Regions from separate parts of the Epibacterium sp. HA2-3 genome, predicted to be linked through region 2. Evidence: riboswitches for the same ligand, from Rfam matches in the RefSeq annotation. Region 2 holds a riboswitch; each other region holds the start of a gene.
What was found. Region 2 has a riboswitch for cobalamin ahead of nrdH (glutaredoxin-like protein NrdH). Riboswitches for the same ligand answer to the same signal wherever they lie in the genome.
Positions count from the first base shown of each region.

Region 1: it holds a riboswitch for cobalamin, as region 2 does, so the genes downstream of both, ACZ1HH_RS10265 (DUF1636 family protein) here and nrdH (glutaredoxin-like protein NrdH) in region 2, are expected to answer to the same signal.
Region 3: it holds a riboswitch for cobalamin, as region 2 does, so the genes downstream of both, ACZ1HH_RS15985 (aromatic ring-hydroxylating oxygenase subunit alpha) here and nrdH (glutaredoxin-like protein NrdH) in region 2, are expected to answer to the same signal.
Region 4: it holds a riboswitch for cobalamin, as region 2 does, so the genes downstream of both, ACZ1HH_RS10335 (CbtB domain-containing protein) here and nrdH (glutaredoxin-like protein NrdH) in region 2, are expected to answer to the same signal.

Region 1 covers NZ_CM172490.1:2,187,760-2,192,828, reverse strand. Annotated here, with positions in the region: gene cobN (cobaltochelatase subunit CobN) at 1-1,529, opposite strand, end outside; gene cobW (cobalamin biosynthesis protein CobW) at 1,655-2,689, opposite strand; gene ACZ1HH_RS10265 (DUF1636 family protein) at 2,709-3,212, opposite strand; cobalamin riboswitch at 3,311-3,549, opposite strand; gene cobO (cob(I)yrinic acid a,c-diamide adenosyltransferase) at 3,574-4,260, shown strand; gene glpD (glycerol-3-phosphate dehydrogenase) at 4,375-5,069, opposite strand, start outside.
Region 2 covers NZ_CM172490.1:543,562-548,630, forward strand. Annotated here, with positions in the region: gene nrdF (class 1b ribonucleoside-diphosphate reductase subunit beta) at 1-939, opposite strand, end outside; gene nrdE (class 1b ribonucleoside-diphosphate reductase subunit alpha) at 1,040-3,172, opposite strand; gene nrdI (class Ib ribonucleoside-diphosphate reductase assembly flavoprotein NrdI) at 3,154-3,576, opposite strand; gene nrdH (glutaredoxin-like protein NrdH) at 3,598-3,819, opposite strand; cobalamin riboswitch at 3,921-4,113, opposite strand; gene ACZ1HH_RS02640 (GFA family protein) at 4,358-4,732, opposite strand; gene arsB (ACR3 family arsenite efflux transporter) at 4,759-5,069, opposite strand, start outside.
Region 3 covers NZ_JBVFUL020000002.1:311,156-316,224, forward strand. Annotated here, with positions in the region: gene ACZ1HH_RS15980 (FAD-binding oxidoreductase) at 1-226, opposite strand, end outside; gene ACZ1HH_RS15985 (aromatic ring-hydroxylating oxygenase subunit alpha) at 232-1,458, opposite strand; cobalamin riboswitch at 1,593-1,795, opposite strand; gene ACZ1HH_RS15990 (C4-dicarboxylate TRAP transporter substrate-binding protein) at 2,059-3,075, shown strand; gene ACZ1HH_RS15995 (TRAP transporter small permease subunit) at 3,165-3,842, shown strand; gene ACZ1HH_RS16000 (TRAP transporter large permease) at 3,835-5,069, shown strand, end outside.
Region 4 covers NZ_CM172490.1:2,202,277-2,207,345, forward strand. Annotated here, with positions in the region: gene ACZ1HH_RS10320 (cobyrinic acid a,c-diamide synthase CobB) at 1-184, shown strand, start outside; gene cobA (uroporphyrinogen-III C-methyltransferase) at 181-918, shown strand; gene ACZ1HH_RS10330 (DUF1636 family protein) at 915-1,298, shown strand; cobalamin riboswitch at 1,390-1,603, shown strand; gene ACZ1HH_RS10335 (CbtB domain-containing protein) at 1,643-1,813, shown strand; gene ACZ1HH_RS10340 (CbtA family protein) at 1,818-2,516, shown strand; gene ACZ1HH_RS10345 (hypothetical protein) at 2,622-3,113, shown strand; gene cobF (precorrin-6A synthase (deacetylating)) at 3,186-3,950, shown strand; gene kynU (kynureninase) at 4,174-5,069, opposite strand, start outside.

The DNA.
Region 1 (5,069 bases), 1.4 Mb from region 2:
ACATACCCATGGCAGGGCGTGCGCTCGAGGTCGTGATAGTCGTCATCGCGGGCTTGCACGTCGCCGCGTTCCGGTTGCAGCGCGATCAGCGCTTTGCCGGCCCGCAGCGCGCGAAAATGGAAGACGCCATCGCGTACGGCTGGATCCTGTTCGGGCGCCCCCCATGCGGCCTTGAGGTCATCGCGCAAGGCTTCGGGCAGCTTGTGGAGCGCCGCGATATACTCCGAGAGGGGCCAGGTCAGAGTGTCCTCGGACAGACGCGCGCCGAGGTCCGCCTCAGGGGCGACGTCATAGCCATCCCGGGCCAAGGCGCTCAGGATCTCTGCGGTAGAGGCGAGCGCATCCAGCCCGACCGCATGGGCGAGGTTGTAGTCGCGTCCGGGATATGTCGAAAGCACCAGCGCAAGGCGTGTCTCGGCGCGCGCCTGTCGTGCCAGCCTGAGATGCGCCTCGATCCGGTCGAGTGCTGCGGAAATGCGTTCGGGATCGGCGCGATGGGTGAAGCGAGAGTATTGCAGATCCGGGTCGCGTTTTGTCGGCGCCTTGAAGCTGACCACTCCTGCAAAGAGCCTGCCGTCCACTTCCGGCAGCACCACATGCATGGCCAGATCCGCAGGCGAGAGGCCCCGGTCCGCCAGATCCCAGTCCTTGCGTCGCGCGGTCGAGAGCGCGACCTGGAAGACGGGACATCCTACAAGGCTCAGGGGCGAGGCGCTGCCATCGCGCCCCTGCGCCGAAAACGCGGTGGCATTGATGATCGCAACCGGCGCGCGCTGCGAAAGCTCTGCCCGTAGCCATTGGACAGCGGCGGGGGCTTTGAGGCTGGGGGCGAAAGCACCAAAAGCCGCATAGCCACGCGCGCGCAATCCCCGCAGGATTTCATCGATCGGAGCCGTATCAGCGGAGGTCAGATAGGAGCGATAAAACGTCACCAGCACCAAGGGCTTATGGGTCTTGGGTAGGGCGCTGAGCGCGCCCTCGTCGGGATCGTAATAGCCAAAATCCGGCACCGTCTTTTGACCAATCACGGGGCTCGCATAGAGCCCCGACGCCAGTGCCAGTTGCGCCAGCGCGGCCTGCGCGGCCACGGCCCCGCCCGCATCGCAGAGCGCCTGAAGACGGCGCAGGGTCGAGATCGGCAGGGTCGAGAGCTCGTCAAGGCGGGGATCTTCCCGACCGTCGGCAGGCAGGACGGCAAGCGCAATGCCCTTGCGCCGGGCCAGGTCCTGAAGCGTCGCCAGACCGTAGGACCAGTAGCTCTCGCCACCAATCAGACGCACCAAGACGCCTTTGGCGCCTTCGAGGGTTTGCTCGGCGTAGACATCCACCGAGAGCGGATGTTTGAGCGCGACCAGATTTGCGAGCCGGGTCGAGGGCAATTTGCCCGCCGCGCGGTGCCAGCCTGCCGCAAAGGCGCCAAGGTCACTGTCGGAGAACGACAGCACCACCAGATCGCCAGGGGTCTGCCCGACGTCATAGGGGGTGTCTGTTTCTCCGAGTCCGTGGCTCTCGCGGAAGACGACGTGCATGAGGGTGGTCCGCTTCGTTCAAATCGGAGAGGGCAGCGTCAGACCCTGTATGGGTGCAAAGCGCCCTCCCGGGGAGGGTCGGGCGGGACCTCACGGCGAGAGGTCAGCGCCCTTGGTGTGGAAACTCAGGCCCCGAGGTCGGCGTGGATGCCTGCTGTGTCGATGTTATCATGCTCGGCGATCACCACCAGCTGGGTTTTGCGCTCCTGTGCGCCCCAGGGTTGGTCGTATTGCGCGCGCAGACGTTCGCCCACTGCTTGTACCAGCATTCGCATCGGTTTTCCTTCCACGGCCACATAGCCCTTCACCCGCAGGATGTTGCGGCTGCGGGCCATCTCGATGATCCGTTTTTGCAGGTCTTCGGGGTCGGATACTTCGCCCATTTCGACCACGATCGATTCAAAATCGTCATGTTCGTGATCGTGATGTCCGTCGTGATGGCTCGGGCGGGCATCAAGGTCGTCTTCGGCTGCAGCTTCCAGTCCGAGGATCACGCGCGGATCGATCACGCCTTCGGTCATCGGCAGAATCGGCAGTTTGCGCGGGGCCTCAGATTCGATGATCGCGCGGGCTTTGTCGACACCGGCCTCACCGGCGAGATCGGCCTTGGACAACAGCACAATATCGGCGCAGGCGATCTGATCTTCAAAGACTTCGGAGAGCGGGGTTTCGTGATCGAGGCTCTCGTCTGCCTCGCGCTGGGCCTGCACGGCGTCCAGATCTGGGGCAAACTGGCCCTTGGCGACGGCCTCGGCATCAGCCAGAGCGATCACACCGTCAACGGTGATGCGCGAGCGGATCGCGGGCCAATCAAAGGCCTTGAGCAGCGGTTTGGGCAGCGCCAGGCCAGAGGTCTCGATAACGATGTGTTCGGGCGGTTCGGGCAGCGCCATCAGGCTCTCGATGGTGGGGATGAAATCATCTGCCACGGTGCAGCAGATGCAGCCGTTTGCGAGCTCCATGATGTTCTCTGCGGGGCAGTTGTCATCCGCGCAGGATTTCAGGATGTCGCCATCTACTCCGGCGGTGCCAAATTCGTTCACCACCACAGCGAGGCGCTTGCCCTGCGGGTTCTGCATCAGGTGACGGATCAATGTGGTTTTGCCCGCGCCCAGAAAACCGGTGATGACGGTGACGGGGATCTTGTTCAATGAGGTCATGTGAGATCGGCCTTTCGGATCAATCCTTTGCGCTTTGCAACGCAGGTGTGTCTGGGGTGTCTTCGGTCTGAGCGCCGGGGGCTTGTGTCGGCGTGAGCGCAACACTTGGCATGGAGACGGGCGGGATGCGGGCGATGGATTGCTTGCGAAACACCACGGGGCGCTCGCGCCAGGGCACGAACCCATCCTCGGTCGAGGCATAGGCGGCCGCGCCGGCAAGGATCTCGTCGAGATGCGCGTCGGGGTCGAGATCGCCGTAGATATAGCCCCAGCGCGCAGGGCCGCCCGATAGATGCAGCGTGCAGGACCGCTTGCAGGCCGAGAGACATTCCACCCCACGGACGGTGACGCCTTCGGGCAGGGCGCTGCCTGCCAGCCGGTCCGCCAGAATACGTCCCGGGCGCGGAGCCTCGGGGTCGCTGCCTTCTGGGCGGCAGGTGGTGCAGACGGTCAGAACGACCGGCTCCGGACCTTGATCCTCTGGGCTTTGATCGTCCGGGCTCTGATTGGGGATCTCTCCCATGCGGCCTTTTCTCCTCCTCTGGGGCGAAGCGGGGCAGGCCAGATGGGGGCGCGCGCAAGTGCTGGCAGGCCCTCAACCGGTCGCGGCACACCCCGTCCGCCGGTTCTCACGCGTTGGCAGGTCTCCCGGCTTGCGGATAGATCGGCCCCGAGTGGGGCGCGAACGGTCTCCCTGCCTTCCCGGCCTGCCCACAAGGGGCGCGCCAGTGGCGGTGGAAGACCTCTCCGGTCACGGTCGCGGGGGCGGCTGTGTTTGGAGCAAGGATGATCCCGGCCCGACACATTCCCTCTTCGCCCAAAGGCTGTCACCTTCGGGAACCAACGAAATTTCCTTGCGCCATGGGGCATGTCTTTGTCAAGAGATGGGCAAACCCTGGGTCAGACCCGCAAGGAGCAAGACAGTGAGCGACCAGACATCCCAAAAGTCCGAAACCGGCATCTCAGAAGAAGAAGCGGCACGCCATGCCTCGAAGATGGCCAAAAAGAAGGCCGCGCGGGACCGGATGATGAAGACGAAAGATGGCGAAAAAGGTCTGATTATTGTTCACACCGGCCCGGGCAAAGGCAAATCCTCTTCGGGATTCGGTATGATCATGCGCTGTATCGCCCATGGCATGCCCTCGGCGGTGGTGCAGTTCATCAAGGGGGCCTGGCAGACCGGCGAACGGACGCTGATCGAGGAAAACTTCTCGGATCTCTGTCAGTTTTACGCAATGGGCGAGGGGTTCACCTGGGAGACGCAGGACAAGGCCCGGGATATCGCCGCTGCGCGCGCGGGCTGGGAAAAGGCCAAGGAGATGATCCTTGATGAGAAGAACACGATGGTTCTGCTCGATGAGATCAACATTGCGCTGCGCTATGAGTATCTTGACCTTGAGGAGGTTCTTGAGTTCCTCGTCGAGCACAAACCGGCGATGACGCATGTGGTGCTCACCGGGCGCAACGCCAAGGAAGAATTGATCGAGATTGCGGATCTGGTCACAGAGATGACTCAGGTGAAGCATCCCTTCCGTGCCGGGATCAAGGCGCAGAAGGGCGTGGAATTCTAAACCCCAAACGCAGGGCGCGGGGTGGGGATGCGAGTCGCTGCCTCGCGCTCCGGGATATTTCTTGTTAGAAGAAGAGGGGCCGCGGGCCCCTCATTTTTGTTTTCCGTTGAGCTTTTAGCCGGTGATGCGCGCCTCGATGTAGCGGTTGACGGCACCGCGAGCGTCTGCATCAAGACGCAGGCCGAGTTTGGTTCGGCGCCAGAGGTAGTCCTCTCCGGAGCGCACCCATTCGTTTTGAATGGTCCAGTCCAATTCGCGCGCGGTGATGGTCGCGCCAAAATCCTCCCCGAGATCCGACGGGGTGGTCGCATCGCCCAGAACATCCCAAGCCTCTGTGCCATAGGCGCGGATCAGGCGGCGCACGGCATAGGGGGTGAGGAATGGATAGTCCTGCGCGAGTTTGGCACCCAGTTCCGTCACGCCCTCGACGGGGAAGTCGCCACCGGGCAGAGCGACACCGGCCGTCCATTTCTCAGGCAGCTCTGGAAAGACTTCGTTGATCTTCTCGAGCGCGGCTTCGGCGAGTTTGCGATAGGTGGTGATCTTGCCGCCAAAGACGTTGAGCAAAGGGGCTTGGGCGGTGTCGAGTGTCAGCACATATTCACGCGTCGCTGCCGACGCCGAGCTGGCGCCATCGTCATAGAGCGGGCGCACGCCCGAGTAGGTCCAGACGATCTGCTCGCGCGTGACGGGGCGCTCGAAGTAGTTCGAGGCAAAGCGCACCAGATAATCCTGCTCTTCCTCGGTGCAGACGGGTTTTGTTTCGGGATCTGGGTGATCTGCATCCGTGGTGCCGATGAGGGTGAAGT
Region 2 (5,069 bases):
GCCGATCACATAGCTTGAGCCGGACCCGGAAAAGAAGTCGTGGTTTTCATCCGACCCCGGCGACAGTGCGGCCATGATTGCCGGATTGACGCGGCAGGTCTCTTCCGGGAACAGGGCCTCAAAGCCAAGGTTCTGCAGCGCCTTGTTGGCGTTATAGTGCAGGAAGTTCTTCACATCCTCTGTGAGCCCAAGCCCATCATAGAGCTGCTCTGTGTAGCGCGCCTCGATATCATAGAGGTCAAACAGCAGACCAAAGGCAAAATCCTTAAGCTCCTTGCGCTCAGCCTCGCTGGCGCGCTCCAGGCCGCGCTGGAACTTGTAGCCGATGTAATAGCCGTGAATGGCCTCGTCGCGAATGATCAGACGAATGAGGTCTGCGGTGTTGGTCAGACGCGCGCGGCTCGACCAGTGCATCGGCAGATAGAAGCCCGAATAGAACAGGAAGCTCTCAAGGAACACGCTGGCGATCTTTTTGCGCAGCGGCGAGGCGGTGGCGTCATATTCGCCGAGGATCAGACGCGATTTTGCCTGCAGATGCTCGTTTTCCGCCGACCAGCGGAAGGCTTCATCCACTTCGGTGGTCTGACAGAGGGTCGAAAACACCGAGGAATAAGACCGCGCGTGCACCGCTTCCATGAAGGAGATGTTGCTCAGCACAGCCTCTTCATGTGGGGTGATCGCGTCCTGCATCAGGGTCGGCGCGCCTACGGCATTCTGGATCGTATCCAGAAGCGTGAGGCCAGTGAACACCCGAATGGTCAGGGTCTGCTCGTCCGGTGTGAGCTGGGACCACGACTGGATGTCATTGGACAGCGGCACCTTTTCCGGCAGCCAGAAGTTTACCGTCAGCCGGTTCCAGATCTCCAGATCCTTGTCGTCCTGCAGCCGGTTCCAGTTGATCGCTTTGGGGACAGCGCGGGCTTGGGTCATATCTTTCATACACTCGATCTCAGCAGCTTGGGGGCGAGGCCCCTTCATCTTTTCCAAAATACCTCGGGGGCGGCCACGGAGGTGGCCGGGGGCAGAGCCCCCACCCGATTTACAGCGAACAGGACACGCAGCCTTCGACTTCGGTGCCTTCGAGGGCCTGCTGGCGCAGGCGGATGTAGTAGATCGTCTTGATCCCCTTCTTCCACGCGTAGATCTGCGCGCGGTTGATGTCGCGGGTCGATGCTTCCGCCGGGAAGAACAGGGTCAGCGAAAGCCCCTGATCGACGTGCTGTGTGGCCGCCGCATATGTGTCGATGATCGCCTCAGGCCCGATCTCATAGGCATCGCGGTAATATTCGAGGTTATCATTGGTCATATAGGGCGCGGGATAGTAGACGCGGCCGATCTTGCCTTCCTTGCGGATCTCGATCTTTGCGGTGATCGGGTGGATCGAGGAGGTGGCATAGTTGATATAGCTGATCGAGCCGGTGGGCGGCACCGCCTGAAGGTTGCGGTTATAAAGCCCGTGCTTCATCACCTTGTCGCGCAGCGCTTCCCAGTCTTTGCGGGTCGGGATCTCGATACCTGCGGTCTCAAACAGCTCTTTCACCCGGTCCGTTTCCGGCAGCCAGTCCTGTTCGACATATTTCTCAAAGAAGCTGCCATCGGCATAGGCCGAGTCTTCAAACCCTTTGAACTTGGATTTCTTTTCCTTTGCCAAGGCGTTCGAGGCGCTGATCGCATGATACAGAACAGTGCAGAAGTAGATATTGGTGAAATCCACACCTTCTGCGCTGCCGTAATGGATGCGCTCGCGGGCGAGGTATCCATGCAGGTTCATCTGACCGAGACCAATGGCGTGGCCTTCTTCATTGCCCTTGCGGATGGAAGGCACAGAATCGATGCTCGACATTTCAGACACTGCATTGAGCGCGCGGATCGCGGTACCCACGGTGCCTGCCAGATCGCCACCGTCCATCGCACGGGCGATGTTCATGGAGCCAAGGTTGCAGGAAATATCCGTGCCCATCTGCTCATAGGACAGGTCGTCATTGAATTTGGACGGCTCGTTGACCTGCAGGATCTCCGAGCAGAGGTTCGACATCGCAATGCGGCCCGCAATCGGGTTTGCGGCATTCACCGTGTCCTCGAACATGATGTAAGGGTAGCCGGACTCGAACTGGATCTCGGCAATGGTCTGGAAGAACGCGCGCGCGTTGATCTTCTTTTTGCGGATCTGCGGGTTGTCGACCATCTCGTGATATTTCTCGGTGACCGAGATTTCCGAGAAGGCCTGACCGTAGACCTTTTCCACGTCATGCGGCGAGAACAGATACATGTCCTCGTTTTTCTTGGCGAGTTGGAAGGTGATATCCGGGATCACCACGCCCAGCGACAGCGTCTTGATGCGGATCTTCTCATCCGCGTTTTCGCGCTTGGTATCTAAGAAACGCAGAATGTCCGGGTGATGCGCGTTCAGATAAACCGCGCCGGCGCCCTGGCGTGCGCCCAGCTGGTTGGCGTAGGAAAAGCTGTCCTCAAGAAGCTTCATCACCGGGATGACGCCCGAAGACTGGTTCTCGATGCCCTTGATCGGGGCGCCGTGTTCACGAATGTTGGTCAGCATCAAGGCCACGCCACCGCCGCGCTTCGACAGTTGCAGCGCCGAGTTGATGCCGCGCCCGATCGACTCCATGTTGTCTTCGAGACGCAAGAGGAAGCAGGACACAAACTCGCCACGGGCCTTTTTGCCGGCATTGAGGAAGGTTGGCGTTGCAGGCTGGAAACGACCGTCGATGATCTCTGACATCAGCTTCATCGCGAGCTTTTCATCGCCACGTGCCAGCGTCAGCGCGTTCATCACCACACGATCTTCATAGCGCTCGAGATAGCGCTGCCCGTCACGGGTCTTGAGCGTGTAGGAGGTGTAGTATTTGAACGCCCCGAGGAAGGACGGGAAGCGGAACTTCTTGGCGTAGGCCGCGTCCCAGATCTTGCGGTGGAAGTTGCGGGAATATTGATCCAGCACTTCGGGCTCGTAATAGCCTTTCTCGACGAGGTAGCCGAGCTTTTCATCCAGCGAGTGAAAGAACACGGTGTTCTGGTTCACATGTTGCAGGAAATACTGCCGGGCCGCCATACGGTCGGCGTCGAACTGGATGTTGCCCTCGTCGTCATAGAGGTTCAACATCGCGTTCAGCGCGTGATAGTCGAGATCGGCGGTTACGCTTGCGTCAAGCATGTCTGCTGCTCCTGTGCCGCCCAGAACCGGGCGAGGCCCGCGCGCATGCGGGCGATGTCTGTTTCGGTTCCCGCCAACTCAAAGCGGTAAAGGACGGGGACATTGCATTTCTTGGCGATCACATCCCCCGCGAGGGCAAAGGTGTCACCAAAGTTGCGGTTGCCTCCGGCAATCACACCCCTGAGGAGGGCACGATTGCGGCTGTTATTCAGAAATTTGATGACCGGTTTTGGCACTGCGCCCCGGCCTTCACCATCGGCAAAGGTTGGCGTCACCAACACGTAGGGCGCATCTACCTCGGGGGAAGGCTCCGTCTGCGGCAGCCGCAGAGCCTCAAGCCCCAGTCGCTCCATCAAACGGGCCGTATTGCCCGAACGGGAGGAGTAATAGACAAGCCCGACCACTTACCCGGTCACCTTTTACCTTTATGCCAACTGGCCGATCAGGTCAGGGCGAAAACCAGCCCAGTGCTCTTCGCCAGCGACCACCACGGGTGCTTGACGATAGCCCAGACCCTGCACCATTTCCAGAGCAGCGGCATCTTGTGTCAGATCAACGAGGTCAAAAGAGATCCCTTTCGCCTCAAGAGCGCGGGTGGTGGCGGTGCACTGCACGCAGGCAGGTTTTGAATAGACAGTGATGCTCATCTGCAAGATCCCCTCAGGTGTTGTCCTTCTGGGCGGAGAGGCCACGGCAGCCGACACCGGTTCCGGTGTCAGATGACGCGTCCGGGCCCACCGCCGCGGTCGTCGTGTGTCGTGCTCTGGCAGGTCTCCTGGCTTCGCGGCTCAAACGCCCCCTCCCGCCTTCCCAACGCAGCAATGCGTCAGTGGCACGGGCAGGGCTTGCCGCTTACAGTTGCGGGGGCAGCACCGGATTTTCACCAGTTTCCCTCTTCGCTTGCGAGTCGCCTCGAAAGAACCAAAGCAACACGATATTGATGCAGATGCGCGAAATGGTCAATATATGGTGTAGGACGCGTTGATTTTTGTTTTCCACAGGGCAGGGTGTTCGCCCGCGGTTTCTTTGTGGCTGCAATGTAAGGGGATCGGCAAATTCGCACACCCTTACCCCCATCTTTATCCACAGTCTTGGATCAGACGGGCCGTGTGAAATTGTCGCGCAGCTGTGTCCTGCAAGACATACTACATACAAAGACGCCTCCGGCGCGCGCCGTCCCGGCCCTCACGCCCCGCGATTGCGAGAGTGCTGATGGGCTCTGGCGAGCGGGGTGAGCCAGTGCTCGCGCCGGTCTGTCCATAGCTCATAGGTCGGCGTGAACTGGTTTGGCTGATCCATTGCTCCGAGATGGAGTTCTACCTCACCTTCGCTGCATGAATAGACCGATGATCCGCATCTCGGGCAAAAATGTCGGCCCTGATATTGTTGCGTCTGGCCGAATACTTCGACCTCCTCAGCCGGGTAAACCGCCGCGGCCCAGAACACCGCACCATGGTGCTTGCGACAATCCATGCAGTGACACAGGCCGACACCGATGGGGGGGCCGGAGGCTCTGACGCGGATATCGCCGCACAGGCAGCTTGCAGTGACCTCGGACATGGTGGACCTCCTCAGCGCATGAGGGCTCAGCTTGCCTGGTGGTCTGCTCCGGTCAAGGCAAACCTGGCACGGGTGCGATTGGCAAAGGCCACCAGTGTCAGCATCACTGGAACCTCGACCAGTACGCCAACCACGGTTGCGAGCGCCGCCCCGGAGTGAAGCCCAAAGAGGCTGATCGCGACAGCCACCGCCAGTTCAAAGAAATTCGACGTCCCGATCAGCGCGCAGGGTGCTGCGATCCGATGTGGCACCCGCAGCGCATAGGCGGCGCCATAGGCGAGAAAGAAGATCCCGTAGCTCTGGATCAGGATGGGCACGGCGATCATCGCAATCACGC
Region 3 (5,069 bases), on a different replicon from region 2:
TCGTCCGCGGCCGCGAGGGCGAAGAGGAGATCGTGTAGGTCCGGTGCAATGGCCCACCTGGCACCGGAATTTCCAAGGTCATGAACTGGCCTGCGTCATACTCAAACAGGGCCCCCGAGGGCGCCTTAAAGGTAAAAGATGCCGTGTTGTCCATTTCGGGAATGATGGAGACGCATTCCAGCATCTCCGCATCAGTCCAGACGGTACGTTCGCTGTTTCTGGGCATCAGGGTCACTCCGCTGCGACGGCGTGTGGGCCGCTGTTGCGTTTGAGGGTGGAGAGATACCACTCCACAAATTGCAGGACGCCGCTCTCTTGGGTCGGGGAATAGGGCCCCGGTTCATAGGCCGGCGAGTTGATCCCCATCTGGTTGAACTCCACAACCTCGCGGTCTTCATCATTGGTGGCAATCCAAACCTCGGTGAGCCGCTGTAGATCGTAATCCACACCTTCAACCGCGTCTTTGTGAACCAGCCATTTTGTCGTCACCTCGGTTTCCGTGGGGCTGATGGGCGTGACTCGGAACACGATCGAATGGTCCGACAGGAAGTGGTTCCAAGTGGTCGGGTAGTGGAACTTGAGCAACGAGCCCGCATCCGCAAAGGCTGCACGGCCCAGCCAGCGACGCACGGCGGTCTTGCCGTCCATCGTGTAGCTCTCAGCGCCTTCTTTCAGGGGCATGCGCGCGACACGGAACTGGCCATCACCGCTGAGGTGGAACCCCGAAGGCATCCCGGCCTGCTCACAGCGGTCGAAATGAGCCTGCAAATTGCTCGGGGTCTCGCCACCTTCGATGCCGGTCACGGAGGGATCATCCGGGAAGGTCCGGCAGAGCGCGGGGTGATTGCCGCCGCAGTGGTAGCACTCGCGGTTGTTCTCCCAGACCAGCTTCCAGTTGCCGCGCTCCACGATGGAGCTTTCATGGGCGACCTTGGCGTTCGAGAGGTCATGAACCTCCAGATAGGGGCGGGCGACCTCGGCAAACCGTTCAAAATCCGGGGCCTCATCGGCGAGACAAATATAGATCAACCCAGCAAGCTCACGGCAGTGGACCGTCTTGAGCCCATGTTTGCTCGGCTCGAAATCAGGCCCCATATCACGCGCCCACAGCAGACGACCGTCCAGTTCATAAGTCCACTGGTGATAGGGGCAGACGAGCTTAGGGTTGTTGCCTTTCTTCGCCTTGCAGATCACCGAGCCACGGTGACGACAAGCATTGTGGAAAGCCCGAATGACATTGTCTGCACCGCGCACGATGATGACATTGTAGTTGCCAACCTGATGGGTGACGTAGCTCCCTGGCTTGTCCAGCTCGCAGGCGGGAATGGCAAAAAGCCATTCTTTGTAAAAGATCTCCTGAAGATCGGTCTGAAACACCTCGGCATCGGTATAAAACGCCTGATCAAGTGCATGTCCTGCGCGGTGGTTAGCGATCAGCGTGTTGATATTGCTGTGCATTTCCTGGCTCCGTGACAAAGTTCACATATGTGAACCTTCGCCCTGTTGGTAGAGTGCAAACGGCAATGGGATCCCGTGAGGCCGCGAGGGAGGTGCCCGCGTCCTTTTCAAGATGCCCAAACCGCCGCCCGCGGTTGACGATATCTGCCGAGGCTGGTTTCCGGGCTCTGGGGGTGACCTGCTGGTCGGAGCGCAACGCCTTCCCGGGTCCTCCTCCCAGTGGCAGATGTTACGCCCGCGAATCCCATGACCGTTGCGGGGGCAGCGCCGGAATCGCACCGGCTTCCCAATTCTCCGTCCGGAAAGCCCGGACAGCACCTCGTAGGGCAGAGTTGTATCGAGATTTGCCGCGCCCGATCTCCAATTTGCGACGTTGTTTATTGAGTTCGAGACAAGCCCGCCTCACATCCGCAAAAACATGCATGGATCGCGCAGCCTCTTGAACCTTTGGCCCATCGACGCATTTCTGAGACGCAGGCCGGAGCGCGCTCATCGGAGCTTTGCCAAACCAGCGCGAAGTTTGGGGTTGGCAAAGCCACTCAATTTGGTGATCCTGCCGCACATAAACAAATACGGTAAAATCCGACTGGGGAGGAAAATATGAAAAAATTCTTGGGACTTACCGCTGTTGCATCCGTGAGCTTTGCCTTTGCGGCAGAAGCCATGGCCACAGAGTGGAATGTCTCGGTTTGGGGCAAACGCCGCGCCTTTACCGAGCACGTCGAAAAGCTCGCTGAACTGGTGTCCGAGAAAACCGACGGCGAATTCACCATGAACATCAGCTATGGTGGACTGTCCAAAAACCGCGAGAATCTCGACGGGATCTCGATTGGCGCGTTTGAGATGGCGCAGTTCTGCGCCGGCTATCACCGCGACAAAAACCGCGTGATTACCGTTCTTGAATTGCCCTTCCTGGGCATTTCCAACCTCGAAGAGGAGGTTGCGGTCTCTAGCGCGGTCTACAACCACCCCGCCGCAGCCGAGGAAATGGCGCAGTGGAACGCAAAGCTGCTCATGACCTCGCCGATGCCGCAATATAATATCGTCGGCACCGGTGATGTGCGTGATGATCTGGCGGAATTCGAAGGCATGCGCGTGCGGGCAACCGGCGGTATCGGCGAAGCCTTCAAGGCTGTTGGCGCCGTTCCGACCTCCGTCACCGCGACCGAGGCCTATCAGGCGATGGAATCCGGTGTGGTCGACACCGTAGCGTTCGCACAACATGCGCATCTGAGCTTTGGCACCATCAACCGCGCTGACTGGTGGACCGCTAACCTCAACCCCGGCACCGTGAACTGCCCGGTTGTGGTCAACATTGACGCTTACGAAAGCCTCTCTGACGCCGAGCGCGAAGCGCTGGACAGCTCGGTTGCCGAAGCGCTGGATCACTACCTGGCGAACTACGGCGAGCTGCTGAAGAAGTGGGATAGCGTTCTCGAGGAAAAAGGCGTCGAAAAGGTCGAGATCTCGGAAGAGGTGCTCGCAGAATTCCGCTCTACTGCGGCTGAGCCGATCCGCGACGCTTGGATCAAGGATATGGAAGCACAGGGCCTGCCGGGTCAGGAGCTCTATGATCTGGTTCAGAAAACGCTCGCAGATCACCGCAACGGCAGCTGATCTGAACGCAATGGCCTATGGCCTACGGCCCGGACCAATTGGTCCGGGCTTCTGCGTATCTCACCAATAATCACATATCGGGGGAAGCTATGGCAGGTTCATCAACCGTGCTCAGCGATGCCAGCATTTTGTCAAAGCTGGATCGGGCCCTTTTGCCCATTGAGCGCGTCACAGCAATTCTGAGCGGTCTTGCGGCCTTTTCACTCATGTTCCTGGCCGCATATTCCGTGGCCGGCCGTCAGTTGGATCGGACATTTCTGGCGCCATTTTTCGACAAGATCGGCCTGATGGACGGCCCCCTGCCCGGCTATGTGGATTATATCGAAGCACTGATGCCCTTGATCGCCATCCTGGGCGTCTCCTATGTGCAACGCGAAGGTTCCCACATCCGCATGGACATCCTCGTGGGACGGCTAAAGGGTCGCGCGCTTTGGCTTTTTGAATTCATCACCGTGTTCTGCATGCTGGTGCTGGTGATCGCCTTGGTCTGGGGCTCCTGGGCCCATTTCGACCGTTCGTTTGATTGCGCCCGCCCGCTGTGTTCGCGCGACAGCTCCATCGACATCGGCCTGCCGATCTGGCCATCCAAGCTGGTGGTGCCGGTTGCCTTGGCTGTGCTCTCAGCGCGGCTCCTGTTGCAGATGACGGCCTATGCCCGCGCCTTCGTTCTGGGACTCCAGAGCCCTGCGGCCGTACCGCTCATCCAATCCGTCGCCGAGCAAGCCGCTGCTGAGGCGGAGCAACTCAAGGAGGTCGGCAATGACTGATATCGAAATCGGCCTCTGGGTCACCGCCGGAATGATGGTGCTTGTTGTGCTGGGCATGCGGGTTGCGTTTGCCGCCGGGCTTGCGGGCTTTGTGGGTCTTGTGTGGCTTCGGTGGAACGGCTTTGACTATAACCCGGAGCGTTTCTGGAAAGCTGTTGAAATTAGTGTAAAAATTGCGGGCCAAGTACCGCACTCAAAGGTTTCGAGCCAGGCGCTCAGTCTCATCCCGACCTTTATTTTGATTGGTTACCTCGCCTACTACGCCCGCCTGACCACGGCACTGTTTGAGGCCGCAAAGCGCTGGGTTGCCTGGGTACCCGGGGGCCTTGCGGTATCCACCGTTTTTGCCACAGCAGGGTTTGCCGCCGTTTCGGGCGCATCGGTTGCGACCGCTGCGGTCTTTGCCCGGATCGGCATCCCGGAAATGCTGGCGGTTGGCTACAACAAGCGTTTTGCAGCTGGGGTGGTCGCCGCAGGCGGCACCCTCGCCTCTCTGATCCCGCCCTCTGCCATCCTCGTGATCTATGCAATCATTGTTGAGCAGGATGTGGGCAAGCTCTTGCTGGCCGGCTTTGTGCCCGGTGCGTTTTCGGCCGTGGTCTACGCGGGCTTGATCATCGCCATCGCGATGATCTTCAAGACGGTCGGCCCACCGGTCACCGGCTTCACCTGGCGCGAACGCCTGCTGTCCTTGCCACCTGCCCTGCCGATTTTTGCGGTTGTCGTGATCATCATCTTCTTTGTGTACAACCCATTTGGCGAAGCCTGGGGGACACCAACCGAGGGCGGCGCTGTCGGCGCCTTCATCGTCTTTCTCGTCGCGCTAATGCGCGGGATGCGGATGCGCGAACTGCTGGATGCGCTGCTTGAGACTGCCAAACTCACGATTATGATCTTCACCATCATCTGGGGTGTTTTGATCTACGTGCGCTTTCTGGGCTTTGCAGATCTGCCTTCGGCCTTCGCCGACTGGATCTCGACCCTCTCGGCCTCGCCCATGCTGATCCTAATCTGTATTCTGCTTGCCTATGCGGTTCTTGGGATGTTCATGGACGCCATCGGCATGCTTCTTCTGACGCTGCCTGTTGTCTACCCGGCCGTCATGGCGTTGAACGGGGGCGAGATGGTCTCGGCTGCGGATTCTGCCTTCGGCATGTCCGGCCCAATGTGCGCGATCTGGTTTGGCATCCTGGTGGTCAAGATGGCGGAGTTCTGTCTGATCACGCC
Region 4 (5,069 bases), 1.4 Mb from region 2:
GGGCTTTGACAGCGGCGCGTTTCTGCGCGGACATGAGTTCCATTATTCGACCATCCTCGATGAGCCAGACGCCCCACTGGCCCGGGTGATGGACGCCGACGGCAACCCGGTGCCCGAGACCGGCTCCGTCAAAGGCCATGTCACCGGCACGTTCTTTCACCTCATCACCGGAGAGCAGCCATGAGCGGGTTTGTCAGTTTTGTGTCCTCCGGGCCGGGCGATCCCGAGCTTTTGACCCTCAAGGCGGTCAAGCGGCTGGAGGCGGCTGACGCGGTACTGTTTGATGATCTGTCCTCCGGGCCGATCCTTACCCATGCGCGCGCGGATGCGGATATGGTCGGCGTCGGAAAACGCGCCGGACGCCCCTCGCCCAAGCAAGACCACGTCAGCCAGCTCTTGGTGGAATACGCCCAGTCCGGCGCCCATGTGGTGCGTCTGAAATCGGGCGATTCAGGTGTATTTGGGCGCCTCGAAGAAGAAATGGTGGCGCTGCGCGCCGCTGGCATCAAATACGAGATCATTCCCGGTGTCACCGCCGCCTCGGCAGCCGCTGCGGCGGCGGGTATTCCGCTCACGCGGCGGCTGACGGCACGGCGCCTGCAGTTTATCACGGGCCATGACGTGACCGGCGGCCTGCCCGAGCATATGAACCTCACCGCTCTTGCAGACCCCGAGGCCACAACCGTGGTCTACATGGGCAAACGCACCTTTGCGACTTTGCTTGAGCTGCTTCTTGAGGCAGGCCTGCCAGAGACCACACCGGCGCTGGTGGCACTTGGGGTCTCGACCCCCGCCCAAGAGCTGCACCGGGTGACAGTGGCCGCCCTGCCGGACCTCCTGGAGACCATCACCTCCCCCGCGCCAGTGTTGATCCTTTATGGCCCCTTGGCCGACGATGACGCGCTCGTGTCGCAATGACCGCACCGGTGATCTCGCTGTGCCGGACCTGCCAAGATGCCGATCCCGCGCTGCTGCCCCAATTGGCAGCGGCGCTGCGGGAGGCTCATCCAAGGGCCCTGCTGCAATCGGTTGACTGCATGTCGGGTTGTGCACGCCCGCAGACCCTCTCGGTGCGCCAAAGCGGCAAGACGGCCTATCTCTTTGGGGAGATCACAGCAGCGGACCTACCGGATATACTCAGGTTTCTGCGGCTCTACGAGGCAAGCGCCGATGGCACCTTCACGGATGCGCGCCCAATTGGCGAGCTGAGGTTCAAAGCCATCGCGCGCATCCCTGCTCCCCTGCCCGAAACTACTGCCGCGTCACAAACTGGCTCCACCGCCTCTCCCGAGGAGTGAGGCTGCCAGTCAAAGACCACCTGCGTGATAAAATGCCGCGAATGCGCGCTTCAAGGGCGGTTTCATGCTTGACCGATCGCGCGCCCGCGCCGCATTGTCGACGGCATACGGTGTCCCAGAGCGCAAAGCGCCGGGACTGAAACGGGAATGAGGAACGGCGGACCCAATCGCGGCGCCAAAGCCTCAACCGCCCCCGCGACTGTGAGCGGTGAGCGACATTCAGCATCCACTGGCCGCTGGGCCGGGAAGGAGAATGATCGCCGCGACCCGCGAGTCAGGAGACCGGCCGTATGAAACGAGGACAGTGAATGTGTCGTCGGGTGTGACGACACGGAGGACGAATTATGACGACCAAGACGCTCAACACGACCGCTTCTGCCAGCCAGATCATCCCGGTTCTTTTCGCCGTGGTACTGGGTCTGGGGATCATCACCGTGACCGGCCATGTGCAGGCCTCCACCCTGCATGATGCTGCGCATGATGTGCGCCACGCGACCGGCTTCCCCTGCCACTAAGCAGATGTTCGCACGCATTTTGACCGGCGCGTTGTTCGCTGGTGCTGCAGCGGGGCTGATTGCCGCCCTTCTGCAGCTTTTCTTCGTGCAGCCGGTGCTTTTGCATGCCGAACTCTATGAATCGGGCGCGCTTGTGCATTTCGGCGGCGAGACCGTATCCGCCCATCCCGAATTGCCGGGTATCTTTGACGAGCCGATGCGCAATTTGCTCAGCATCCTCTTCACCATGCTGATTTACACTGGCTACGCGCTGATCCTGGTGGCCTTGATGTCGGTTGCGGAGCGGCAAGGCCATGAAATCCGCACCGGACAGGGCCTGCTGTGGGGATTGGCTGGCTTTGTGGCGCTTCACTTTGCGCCCGGTTTTTCGCTCGCACCAGAAGTGCCCGGCGTTGCCGCCGCCGATGTGGGCGCCCGTCAGATCTGGTGGGCCGCCACAGTGGCGAGCGCAGGTGTTGCAATGTGGCTGATCGCTTTTGGCGGTAATCTGGTGGCCTATGTGGTGGCCGCGCTCTTGTTGATGGCGCCGCATGTGATCGGCGCGCCGGAGCCCGAGACCTTTGCCGGTCCGGTGCCCACCGAGATCGGCGCCCTTTTTGCGGCGCGCGCCTTGGGGATCGGCATGGCGGCATGGGCGTTGCTCGGCGTGTTCTGTGCCTATTTCTGGCAGACCGAAGCCGCACATGCGGATGCCAACACTTAGGCGGTCCTCCAGGCTGTCCCCGCTGCGTCATTGCATGCAGCGGGGACAGCCTGCGAGACTGCGCTGCAGCCTCAAATACGTTTACTTTCCGGAGAATGACCTTCCATGTCCCGTTCGCTTGCTCTGTTTGCCATTGGCCTTGTGTTTGGGGGCGGTATCGGATTTCTGACCGCCGCAGGAAACGGCGTCACCCTGGATGGGCATGATCACTCTGATCCTGCGCACCACGGTGGCGGATCCGGCGTGGCCACGCACGACCATTCCGCACTGGTGAATTCCCCCTCTGGTCCAGAGGCGCCCTCGGTCGAGATCCACGTCACGCCCGACGCGATGTCCGGTTGGAACCTGCAAGTGGAGACCAAGAACTTTCGCTTCGCCCCGGAGCATGCCTCGGGGGCCGATCAACCCGGCGAGGGCCATGCACATGTCTATGTGAACGGCGAGAAGATCACGCGCCTCTACGGGTCCTGGCTGCATCTTGCGGCCTTGCCCGAAGGCGAGACCGAGGTGAAAGTCTCTCTGAGTTCCAACAGCCATGGCACCATCGCCGTCGACGGCGTGCCGGTCGAGGCGCGCGTTGTGGTGAGTGCCCCCTGATGGGGCACTCTTGACCTCTTTGCGCGGGCGTCCCATTGCGGGGCGACGGATTTAACGGATGGAGAGCCTTCTATGCTCCAGCTCAGCCTGATCGGGATCGGCACCGGCAACCCCAAGCACCTGACCCGCGAGGCGATGGAGGCAATCTGCGCGCAGGATTTGATCCTGATACCCAACAAGGGCGCAGGCAAGGACGACCTTGCCGGGCTGCGGCAAGCGATCTGCGCCGATGTCCTGGCGGGCGCGGCATCGGCGCCCAAGATCGTCGAATTCGACCTTCCCGTGCGTGATCCGGCCACTCCGGATTACCGCCAGCGGGTCGAGGACTGGCACGACGCCATCGCAGAGGTTTGGCAGGCCACACTCGCTGCACATCTCCCCAAAGGCGGGCAAGCCGGGTTTCTGGTTTGGGGCGACCCCTCACTCTATGACAGCACCATGCGCATTGCCGAGCGTCTTGGTCGGCGCATGGAAATGCAGATGCGGGTGATCCCCGGCATCACCTCGGTGCAAGCGCTGACGGCGGCGCATGGGGTGCCCCTCAACCGGATCGGCGCGCCCGTGCAGATCACCACCGGACGCCAGCTCCGCGATGCGGGCTGGCCCGCGGGCTGTGACACGTTGGTCATCATGCTGGATGGGGAGTGCTCGTTCCAGAGCGTCGACCGTCCCGCACAGGTCATGATCCACTGGTCCGCCTATGCGGGAATGGAAAACGAGATCAATATCGCCGGGCGTCTCTCCGACGTGCAGGACCAGATCCTGTCAGTGCGCGCCCGCGCACGGCGCGATCATGGCTGGATCATGGATATCTACATGCTGGAACGCCTGCGCTGACCCCCGCCATTTTTCGTGACGCACGGCGGTTCATTCCAGATCCGCGTCCCTGACAGTCGCGGCGGCACCCAACGGGACGACCCAGCGCTGCAGCCTGTCCAAAGGACAGGCTGCCCGGCCCAACCCCAAGCGGAGACTTGCGCCAGCAAGGGTCTGCACGGGGGCGGGAGCATCCCCGCCCGGCCGCAACGCTTTATTGTTCCGAAGGGTGTGCCATCGCAGGTCAGGTCACGCGCGAGCGCACCTGATACTTGGGATCTTTCCAACTCTCTCGCTTCATCACATCCTCAAGGATCTCGGCGGCTTGCACCACATCCGCCTGATCGAGATAGAGCGGTGTGAAACCAAAGCGCATGATGTTGGGCGCGCGGAAATCGCCGATGACGCCGCGATCAATCAACGCCTGTACCACCGCATAGCCATCCTCAAAGGCAAAGGAGACCTGCGACCCTCGCAGCGCTGCCTCTCTGGGGGAGGCAAGCGTCAGTTCCGGGCAGCGGGCCTCGACTTCGGCAATGAACGTCTCGCACAGGGCCACGGACGCGCCGCGGATCTCTTCCATCGAGACCCCGTCCCAAACATCCAGTGCCGTATCAAGGATCGAGAGCTGCACAATCGAGGGCGTGCCAACGCGCAGACGCTCCGTGGTCATCGCCGGACGATAATCGGGCTCCATCGCAAAAGGCGCATCATGACCAAGCCAGCCCGCAAGCGCAGGGTCCACCTCAAGCACAATGTCGGGCCGCGCATAGATAAAGGCAGGCGCACCGGGTCCCCCGTTGAAATACTTGTAGGTGCAGCCCACCGCGAATTCTGCATTGCAGGCCGTCAGATCCACCGGCAGCGCGCCTGCGCTATGGGCGAGGTCCCAGATCATCACCGCGCCGTTCTGATGCGCGCGTGCTGTCATCTCCATCATGTCGTGACGGCGGCCAGAGCGATAGTCCACCTCCGTCAGCATCACCACCGCCACATCATCGGTGATCGCATCCGCGACCTCTTCTGGGGCAACGGTGCGCAGTTCATAGTCCTTGCCGATGGTGGAGATCAGCCCCTGCGCCATGTAGAGATCGGTCGGAAAATTGCCCGTGTCCGACAGGATCACCCGGCGCTCGGGGC